Regions from separate parts of the Citrobacter telavivensis genome, predicted to be linked through region 1. Evidence: predicted binding sites of a transcription regulator. Region 1 holds the regulator's gene; the other holds the start of a gene.
The links. Region 1 encodes PhoB, which activates phosphate uptake and scavenging genes when phosphate is short. Its sites were predicted from a motif close to CTGTCATAAAACTGNCNNAT; they were not measured.
Positions count from the first base shown of each region.

Region 2: the regulator PhoB is predicted to act here: its motif matches at 2,100-2,119, upstream of phnC (phosphonate ABC transporter ATP-binding protein).

Region 1 is NZ_JBGUBF010000001.1:146,850-151,214, forward strand. Features, by position in the region: gene sbcC (exonuclease subunit SbcC) at 1-1,289, opposite strand, end outside; gene sbcD (exonuclease subunit SbcD) at 1,286-2,488, opposite strand; gene phoB (phosphate response regulator transcription factor PhoB) at 2,685-3,374, shown strand; gene phoR (phosphate regulon sensor histidine kinase PhoR) at 3,420-4,365, shown strand, end outside.
Region 2 is NZ_JBGUBF010000006.1:123,481-127,845, reverse strand. Features, by position in the region: gene crfC (clamp-binding protein CrfC) at 1-685, opposite strand, end outside; gene ACERJC_RS20550 (zinc ribbon domain-containing protein YjdM) at 1,211-1,546, shown strand; gene yjdN (VOC family metalloprotein YjdN) at 1,628-2,074, shown strand; gene phnC (phosphonate ABC transporter ATP-binding protein) at 2,207-2,995, shown strand; gene phnD (phosphonate ABC transporter substrate-binding protein) at 3,051-4,067, shown strand; gene phnE (phosphonate ABC transporter, permease protein PhnE) at 4,166-4,365, shown strand, end outside.

The DNA.
Region 1 (4,365 bases):
GAAAGCAATTGCTGGCGCAGAGGACGCTGCTGCGCATGCTGCGCCAGCGCCGTCGCAACCTCATCTGCCGTCATATTGAGCGTCACCGGCGGCAGTGCTTCCAGCTTACGGCTATCGTTTACCTGCTGTTGCTGCCATTTTGCCAGCTGAATCTTATCGCTGGCCTGCTGAGCAAACAGGGCTCGCCATCCTCCTAACTCATTGCTCCATAAGCGAAAGCGATCGTGTGCGATTAGCCACTCGTTCAGCGTCTGTTGCGTGGCGAGCAGGGCGGTGGACTGCCGCTCAGCCTGGCGGCGCATGCGGTCACGCAGCGAGAATCTGCTTTGTAAGCGAGCATTAACTTCGTTTATCTGCTGGCGGGTGCGGGTAACGGTAGCCGATTGTTCCTGAATACGCTCCCACAGTGGGCGTAACGCTCTGGCAGGTTGTGCCAGGCTGAGCGTCGCCAGCTGTGGCTGGGCGTTTTCCAGCGCCTCCTGCGCAACCCGCTGCGCCTGCTGACGCTGGTTTGCGTCGGCCTGCAGTTCGTGTTGACGCGTCAGCCAGTTTAACTGTTGTTGTCCGGTCTGCTGTTGGGTGACCAGCTGTTTCTCTTCGTCAGTGAGCGCCTGCAAACTTTCTGTCAGCGTCTGCAACGCCTCTGGCGCTAACAGCGTAACGCCGCTGGCCTGCGCCTGTAATTTTTCCAGTTCGGTGCGCGCGGTTTTGTGCTGCTCAAAAACCTGGGCGGAGATCTGCCCGTAAATTTCCGTGCCGGTCAGTTCTTCCAGCAGTTCTGCACGCTCCTTCGGTTTAGCGTTGAGGAACGCAGCAAACTGCCCCTGCGAGAGCAGCATTGAGCGGGTAAAGCGACCATAATCCAGCCCGGTCAGATCCGCCGTCATCTCCAGTTTGTCCTTCACCTTATCGGCAAGGATTTTCCCATCGGCGCAGCGCGCCAGTTCAACGCGCGGAACCTGTAAATTGCCGTCGGGCTGGTTGCGCGCGCGGTTTTGGCTCCAGAATGCACGATAAGCTTCGCCTTTGACTTCAAACTCCACTTCCGCCAGACATTCCGCCGTATCGCGGGTCATCAGATCGTTTTGCGATTGCGACACGGTATTCAGGCGAGGCGTCTCGTGGTACAACGCCAGGCAAATCGCATCGAGCAGCGTGGTTTTGCCGGCCCCGGTGGGACCGGTAATGGCAAACAGACCGTTGCTGGCAAACGGCTCTGCTGTGAAATCGACCTTCCATTCCCCTTTCAGTGAGTTGAGGTTTTTCAGGCGTAGACTGAGAATCTTCATGCCTCATGCTCCCCGGAAAGTGTCTGTAATGTGCGGTGAAAAAGTGATGTCAAACGTTCGCACTGAGGCGGCTCAAGTTCTTCCAGCGCCAGGCGGCGCGAAAATACCTCGTCCACGCTCAGTTCGCTCAGCGTTTCCCGGCGTTCGTTACTCAACATGCGCTCGCGCTGCTCCCGGCTGCGGCGGACTAACAGCACCTCAACGGGCAGCGTTTCCGTCAGCGCCTGAATTTTACGCTGCATATCATGCAGGTATTCATCGGTGGTGATTTCGATATCCAGCCAGACCGGAGGGCTTTGCTCGCTATCGCGCCACTGCTCCAGCTGTTCGGTAATCGCGGCGAGATCGCCTTTCAACACCGCCAGCGGTTGTGTGACCGGAACGGTGAGTTCTTCGACGCTGGCTAACTTGCCGTCCAGGAAGTCCACCCGATGCACGTATTTGTTTTTGCCACATTCGTCAAAACTCAGCGCGATGGGGGAGCCGCAGTAGCGGATATGCTCTGTGCCGCCAATCTTCTGCGCCCGATGGATGTGGCCCAGCGCGATGTAATCGGCGGGCGGGAAGTTCTGTGCCGGAAAAGCATCCAGCGTGCCAATATAAATGTCACGAACGGCGTCACTTTTACTGGCGCCGACGGTGGTCAGGTGGCCGGTGGCAATAATCGGCAGGGCGAGATCGCCGCGCAATGCGCAGGCAGTCTCGTATTGCTGTTGGTAATAGTCGGTGATGGCACCCAGCAGATGCTGCTGTTTTTCCTGACCGGACAGGCCCGCCTGGCTGCTGATAATGTCGCGCGGGCGTAAAAACGGCACCGGGCACAGCACCGCGCCGGGCTGGCCATCGCGGCGATTCAGGATTTGCGGCGCGTGACCGGCGCTGGCCACAACCGTGGTATTGAGAAACGCCAGAATCTCGCGGGATTCATTCAGCGTGGCGACGGAGTCATGGTTTCCTGCTAATACCACCAGATGACAGCCCGTTTGCTGCAGGTTGACCACAAAACGGTTGTAGATCTCACGGGCATAGCTTGGCGGCGAGCCGGTATCGAAGATATCGCCCGCAACGACTATCGCATCCACCTGCTGTTCGACCGCCGTTTCCAGCAGCCAGTCGAGAAAAGCCTGATGTTCAGCGGCGCGGCTTTTGCTGTAAAAATTTTGTCCCAGATGCCAGTCAGAGGTGTGAAGGATGCGCATAACGGTTCCATGGCAAAAAAGCATAAAGGGGATTATAACCATTCGTGGGCTGTAATATCTCGTTTCTCGGGTGTCATAAATCAACAACCTAAGGTTAACGTCAGCACGCATTTTCATAAATCTGTCATAAAACTGACGCATAATGACGCCGCATTAAGACAGATGATGATAAGCAACTTATATAACAGGGCAAATCATGGCGAGACGTATTCTGGTCGTAGAAGATGAGGCTCCAATTCGCGAAATGGTCTGTTTCGTGCTTGAGCAAAATGGTTTTCAGCCCGTTGAAGCTGAAGATTATGACAGTGCGGTGAACCAGCTTAATGAACCCTGGCCGGATTTGATCCTTCTTGACTGGATGTTGCCCGGCGGTTCTGGTCTACAGTTTATTAAACACCTCAAGCGTGAAGCGATGACCCGTGACATTCCGGTCATGATGTTAACCGCCAGAGGGGAAGAAGAGGATCGCGTACGCGGCCTGGAAACCGGTGCGGACGACTACATTACTAAACCGTTTTCCCCGAAAGAACTGGTGGCCCGCATCAAAGCGGTGATGCGCCGGATTTCGCCGATGGCGGTGGAAGAAGTCATCGAGATGCAGGGGCTAAGCCTGGATCCCACATCGCACCGCGTGATGACCGGCGAAAATCCGCTTGATATGGGGCCGACAGAATTTAAACTCCTGCATTTCTTCATGACCCACCCCGAACGGGTATACAGCCGCGAACAGCTGCTGAACCACGTCTGGGGCACCAACGTCTACGTTGAGGATCGTACGGTCGATGTGCACATTCGCCGTCTGCGCAAGGCGCTGGAAACCAGCGGCCACGATCGGATGGTACAAACGGTTCGCGGGACAGGGTATCGTTTTTCGACCCGTTTTTGAAAGACAAGAATAAATAAGAGCCTGGCTCTGAAGGGAGAGTGACCCGTGCTGGAACGGCTGTCATGGAAAAGGCTGGTGCTGGAACTGATACTTTGCTGTATCCCGGCCTTGATCCTAAGTGCATTTTTTGGTTACCTGCCGTGGTTTTTACTGGCATCGGTAACAGGACTGCTGATCTGGCATTTCTGGAATTTATTACGCCTCTCATGGTGGCTGTGGGTCGACAGAAGCATGACGCCGCCGCCGGGACGAGGCAGTTGGGAACCGCTGCTGTACGGTTTGCATCAGATGCAACTGCGCAATAAAAAGCGCCGTCGCGAGCTGGGCAATCTGATTAAACGCTTTCGCAGCGGGGCAGAGTCACTGCCCGATGCGGTGGTGTTGACCACTGAAGAGGGTGGGATCTTCTGGTGTAATGGCCTCGCGCAACAGGTGCTGGGCTTACGCTGGCCGGACGATAGCGGACAAAACATCCTGAACCTGCTGCGCTACCCGGAGTTTACGCAATACCTTAAGCTGAGGGATTTTAGCCGACCGTTAAATCTGGTACTCAATACCGGTCGACACCTGGAAATTCGCGTCATGCCGTACACCGATAAGCAACTGCTGATGGTGGCGCGCGACATGACACAGATGCACCAGCTTGAAGGCGCGAGACGCAATTTCTTTGCCAACGTGAGCCATGAACTGCGCACTCCACTAACGGTGTTGCAGGGCTATCTCGAGATGATGCACGAACAGACGCTGGAAGGGGCAACGCGCGAAAAAGCGCTATTGACGATGCGTGAACAAACCTCGCGCATGGAAGGACTGGTGAAACAGTTGCTTACGCTGTCGAAAATTGAAGCCGCACCGACGCTTCTGCTCAATGAACAGGTCGATGTGCCGATGATGCTGCGTATGGTCGAACGTGAAGCGCAGACGCTCAGCCAGCAGAAGCACACGTTCAGCTTTGAGGTGGATAACCAACTCAACGTGCTGGGGAATGAAG
Region 2 (4,365 bases), on a different contig from region 1:
GTACAAACTCCACCTCAATCACTGGAATATGTTCAATAGCCGCATAGGCAGAAAAAGGAAAATCGACCTCCAGCGCTTTCGATAAGCGCACCAAATCGTTGAGGCTTTTCAGACAGTGAAAGATCGGCTGCGCGCCGAGATAGTGGCGCTCAAACGCTTCCCCTCTTTCGATGCGCTGCATGAGACCATTCATGTCTTTATCAATTTCCAGCACCTGAGTCAGACTCTGCCGATCGCAAGCATGCATGCTCTCCTGGAGGGTCTTCATCAGCGCCTCGATGGGCGCAACGTGGGAAAAATGCAGCACCGGTTCTTTCTGACCGGGTGTATGGCGGATCAGCGTCGGTAATGCCGTCATCGGACGATTGCGATTGGGCAGTACTTCCGTCCCGACAATGGCATTGATCGTTGTCGATTTTCCCGCTTTCATGGTACCGACGATCGCCAGCACCATTTCCAGTCGCGAGATTTTTCGCAACTCATTGTTCAGCGTGGCCTGCTGGGTTTCGATCCCACGGGCGCTAAAATGCATGGGCTGAACGTTAAGGTCGTCCTCTCTCTTTAATGAGGAAGCGCCCTCCAGCGTTGCCGTTGGCATTTTTTTTACCGTTTTAAGATGTTCTAAAGAGAGCATCAGCAAGCGTTCCGCTTCCTGGCTCAATTCATATATTGTCTGTGTGTACATAAAAAATGTTTCCTTAACGCAAATTTTATTGCTTTTATTTAGCCGTTTCATTTTATTAGTGAATATTCGGCTTTAATAATTACGTATGGAAAAGGATTTATTAATTAATTTACTGATATTATTGAAATTATTATTTTAATTACTGTCTTTTGAATGACGCTCAGTGACGTAAAGAAGTAAAAAAGCGTAGTTCAGTTTTATAAAAAACCAGACCAGTTTAGGTTAATTTCACCTACCAAAAATAAGGGGTAAAGCGCTGAAAGAACCCAGACTGAAAATCGCCCAGCCAATTATTTAGGATATTTCTCGCCACCTTATCTCAAATAACAAACGGTAGCAATTTCCCTTAAAAATATTACCTCGATTTTTTGGTCTGGCCGTCCGGTTACGGTCACAGTTCGGCATTTACGTTAAAAACAGAGTAGTCCCGACAACGTTAAGGATTTTGTGTATAATTGCGTCCTTTTTCGGCAATCTGCCATTTTTTGGGCGCTTTTGCCCTTGCTGACTTTTGAGGAAATCGACATGTCATTACCCCACTGCCCACAATGCAACTCCGAATACACTTACGAAGATAACGGCATGTACATCTGCCCGGAATGTGCCCACGAATGGAACGATGCGGAATCGGCGCATGAAGACGATTCGCTGATTGTGAAAGATGCCAACGGTAATCTGCTGGCTGACGGCGACAGCGTCACCGTGGTGAAGGATCTGAAAGTGAAAGGCAGCTCCTCGATGCTGAAAATCGGTACGAAAGTAAAAAACATTCGTCTGGTGGAAGGCGACCACAACATCGATTGCAAAATTGATGGATTTGGCCCGATGAAACTGAAATCAGAGTTCGTGAAAAAGAACTGATTTTAATTGCCCGGTGGCGCTTCGCTTACCGGGCCCGGGGTAACTACACTTAAGTGGCTTCTCTTACCTGAGGTAAAGATTATGCCGTTAAGTCCCTACATCTCTTTTGCCGGAAACTGTGCTGACGCCATCGCGTATTATCAAAAGACGTTGGGTGCAGAACTCCTTTATAAAATCAGCTTCGGTGAAATGCCCAAATCGGCGCAGGACAGCGAAGACGGTTGCCCGTCCGCAATGACATTCCCCGATACCGCTATCGCCCATGCCAACCTGCGTATCGCCAATAGCGACATCATGATGAGTGATGCCATTTCATCGGACAACGCCCACTATTCTGGATTCACGCTGGTCCTCGACACGCAAAATGTCGATGAAGGGAAGCGCTGGTTTGACCATCTCGCCGCTGAGGGTCAAATCGAAATAGACTGGCAGGAAACCTTCTGGGCACATGGCTTTGGCAAAGTCAGCGATCGCTACGGCATACCGTGGATGATCAATGTCGTCAAACAACCCCAGCCAACCGAGTAACACAGCGGGAGGCGTGCCTCCCGTCTTGTCATCAAACTCACCTTAACTCTTCATCGGCAAGTCACGTCCCCTTAACCCAAACGTCATATTGATCCGCCACGATGGGGCCACTTTTTATAGAGAGGCCGCATCATGGAAACGATCATTCGCGTCGAGAAACTCTCCAAAACGTTTAATCAGCATCAGGCGCTGCATGCGGTTGATCTGAACATAGGTTCCGGTGAGATGGTGGCTCTGCTTGGGCCGTCAGGCTCCGGCAAATCCACCCTTTTACGTCATCTGAGCGGATTGATCACCGGCGATAAATCGCCAGGCAGCCGCGTCGAACTGCTCGGTCGCACCGTTCAGCATGAAGGCCGACTGGCGCGCGATATCCGCAAGAGCCGCGCGCATACCGGTTACATCTTCCAACAGTTCAATCTGGTGAATCGCCTGACGGTGCTGGAGAACGTGCTGATTGGCGCGCTCGGCAGTACGCCGTTCTGGCGCACCTGTTTTAGCTGGTTTAGCGCAGAGCAGAAACAGCGCGCGCTCCAGGCGCTGACCCGCGTCGGGATGGCGCACTTTGCGCACCAGCGCGTCTCAACGCTCTCCGGCGGTCAGCAGCAGCGTGTGGCAATCGCCCGGGCGCTGATGCAACAGGCCAAAGTGATCCTCGCCGACGAACCGATTGCCTCACTGGACCCGGAATCGGCGCGCATCGTGATGGACACCCTGCGCGACATCAACCAGACCGACGGCATTACCGTCGTCGTCACGCTGCATCAGGTGGATTACGCCCTGCGCTACTGCGAACGCATTGTCGCGCTGCGTCAGGGACACGTCTTCTATGACGGCAGCAGCCAGCTCTTTGATAACGAACGATTTGACCATCTCTACCGCAGCATGAACCGCGTCGAACCGAACGCACAGGCTGCTTAATTCAAAAAGCCCAGGCTGGCAGGTGAAACAGCCTGGAACAATATGAGGAATGGAAATGAGCTATAAAACGGTAGCCGCGCTGGCCTTTACCAGCATGTTCAGCGTCAGTACTCTGCTCAGTCCCGCCTTTGCCGAAGAGCAGGAAAAAGCGCTGAACTTTGGCATTATTTCGACCGAATCACAGCAAAACCTCAAACCCCAATGGGATCCGTTCCTGAAGGATATGGAGAAGACGCTGGGCGTAAAAGTGAACGCCTTCTTCGCCCCGGACTACGCCGGGATCATCCAGGGTATGCGCTTTAATAAAGTCGATATCGCCTGGTACGGCAACCTCTCGGCAATGGAAGCCGTGGATCGTGCCAACGGCCAGGTCTTCGCCCAGACCGTCGCCGCCGATGGATCTCCGGGTTACTGGAGCGTGCTGATCGTGAACAAGGACAGCCCGATCAACAACCTCGACGAACTGATCGCCAAACGCAAAGATCTCACCTTCGGTAACGGCGATCCCAACTCCACCTCCGGTTATCTCGTCCCGGGCTATTACGTCTTTGCCAAAAACAACATTGCCGCCAGCGACTTCAAACGCACCGTCAACGCCGGTCATGAAACCAATGCCCTCGCCGTCGCCAACAAGCAAGTGGATGTCGCCACTAACAATACCGAGAACCTCGATAAGCTGAAAACCTCCGCGCCGGACAAGCTGAAAGCGCTGAAGGTTATCTGGAAGTCGCCGCTGATCCCGGGCGATCCGATCGTCTGGCGTAAGAACCTCTCAGAAACCACCAAGGACAAGGTGTACGACTTCTTCATGAACTACGGCAAAACAGCGGAAGAAAAAACCGTGCTGGAACGTCTGGGCTGGGCTCCGTTCCGTGCCTCCAGCGACCTGCAACTGGTACCGATTCGCCAGCTCGCGCTGTTTAAAGAGATGCAGAGCGTGCAGGACAACAAAGGACTGAACGCTGAAGAGAAAACCAGTAAATCTTCCGCGATTAAAGCGCAACTGGACGATCTCGACCGTCTGACCGCCGCGCTGAGCGCCATGACCAGCGTGAACAAAGCGGTGCAGTAATGCTCTGCCCGGTGGCGCTGTGCTTACCGGGCCTACGTTCCATCTGTAGGCCGGATAAGCGCAGCGCCATCCGGCAATGACAGACCACGGAGAACTTCATGCAAACCATCACCGTCCCACCTCCGAAACGTAGCTGGTTCTCGCTCGTGAGTTGGGCCATTCTGCTCGCCGTGCTGGTCGTGTCGTGGAAAGGCGCCGAAATGGCCCCACTCACGCTGATTCAGGACTCCGGCAACATGGCGACCTTCGCCGCCGATTTCTTCCCACCGGACTTCAGCCAGTGGCGGGACTACCTCGG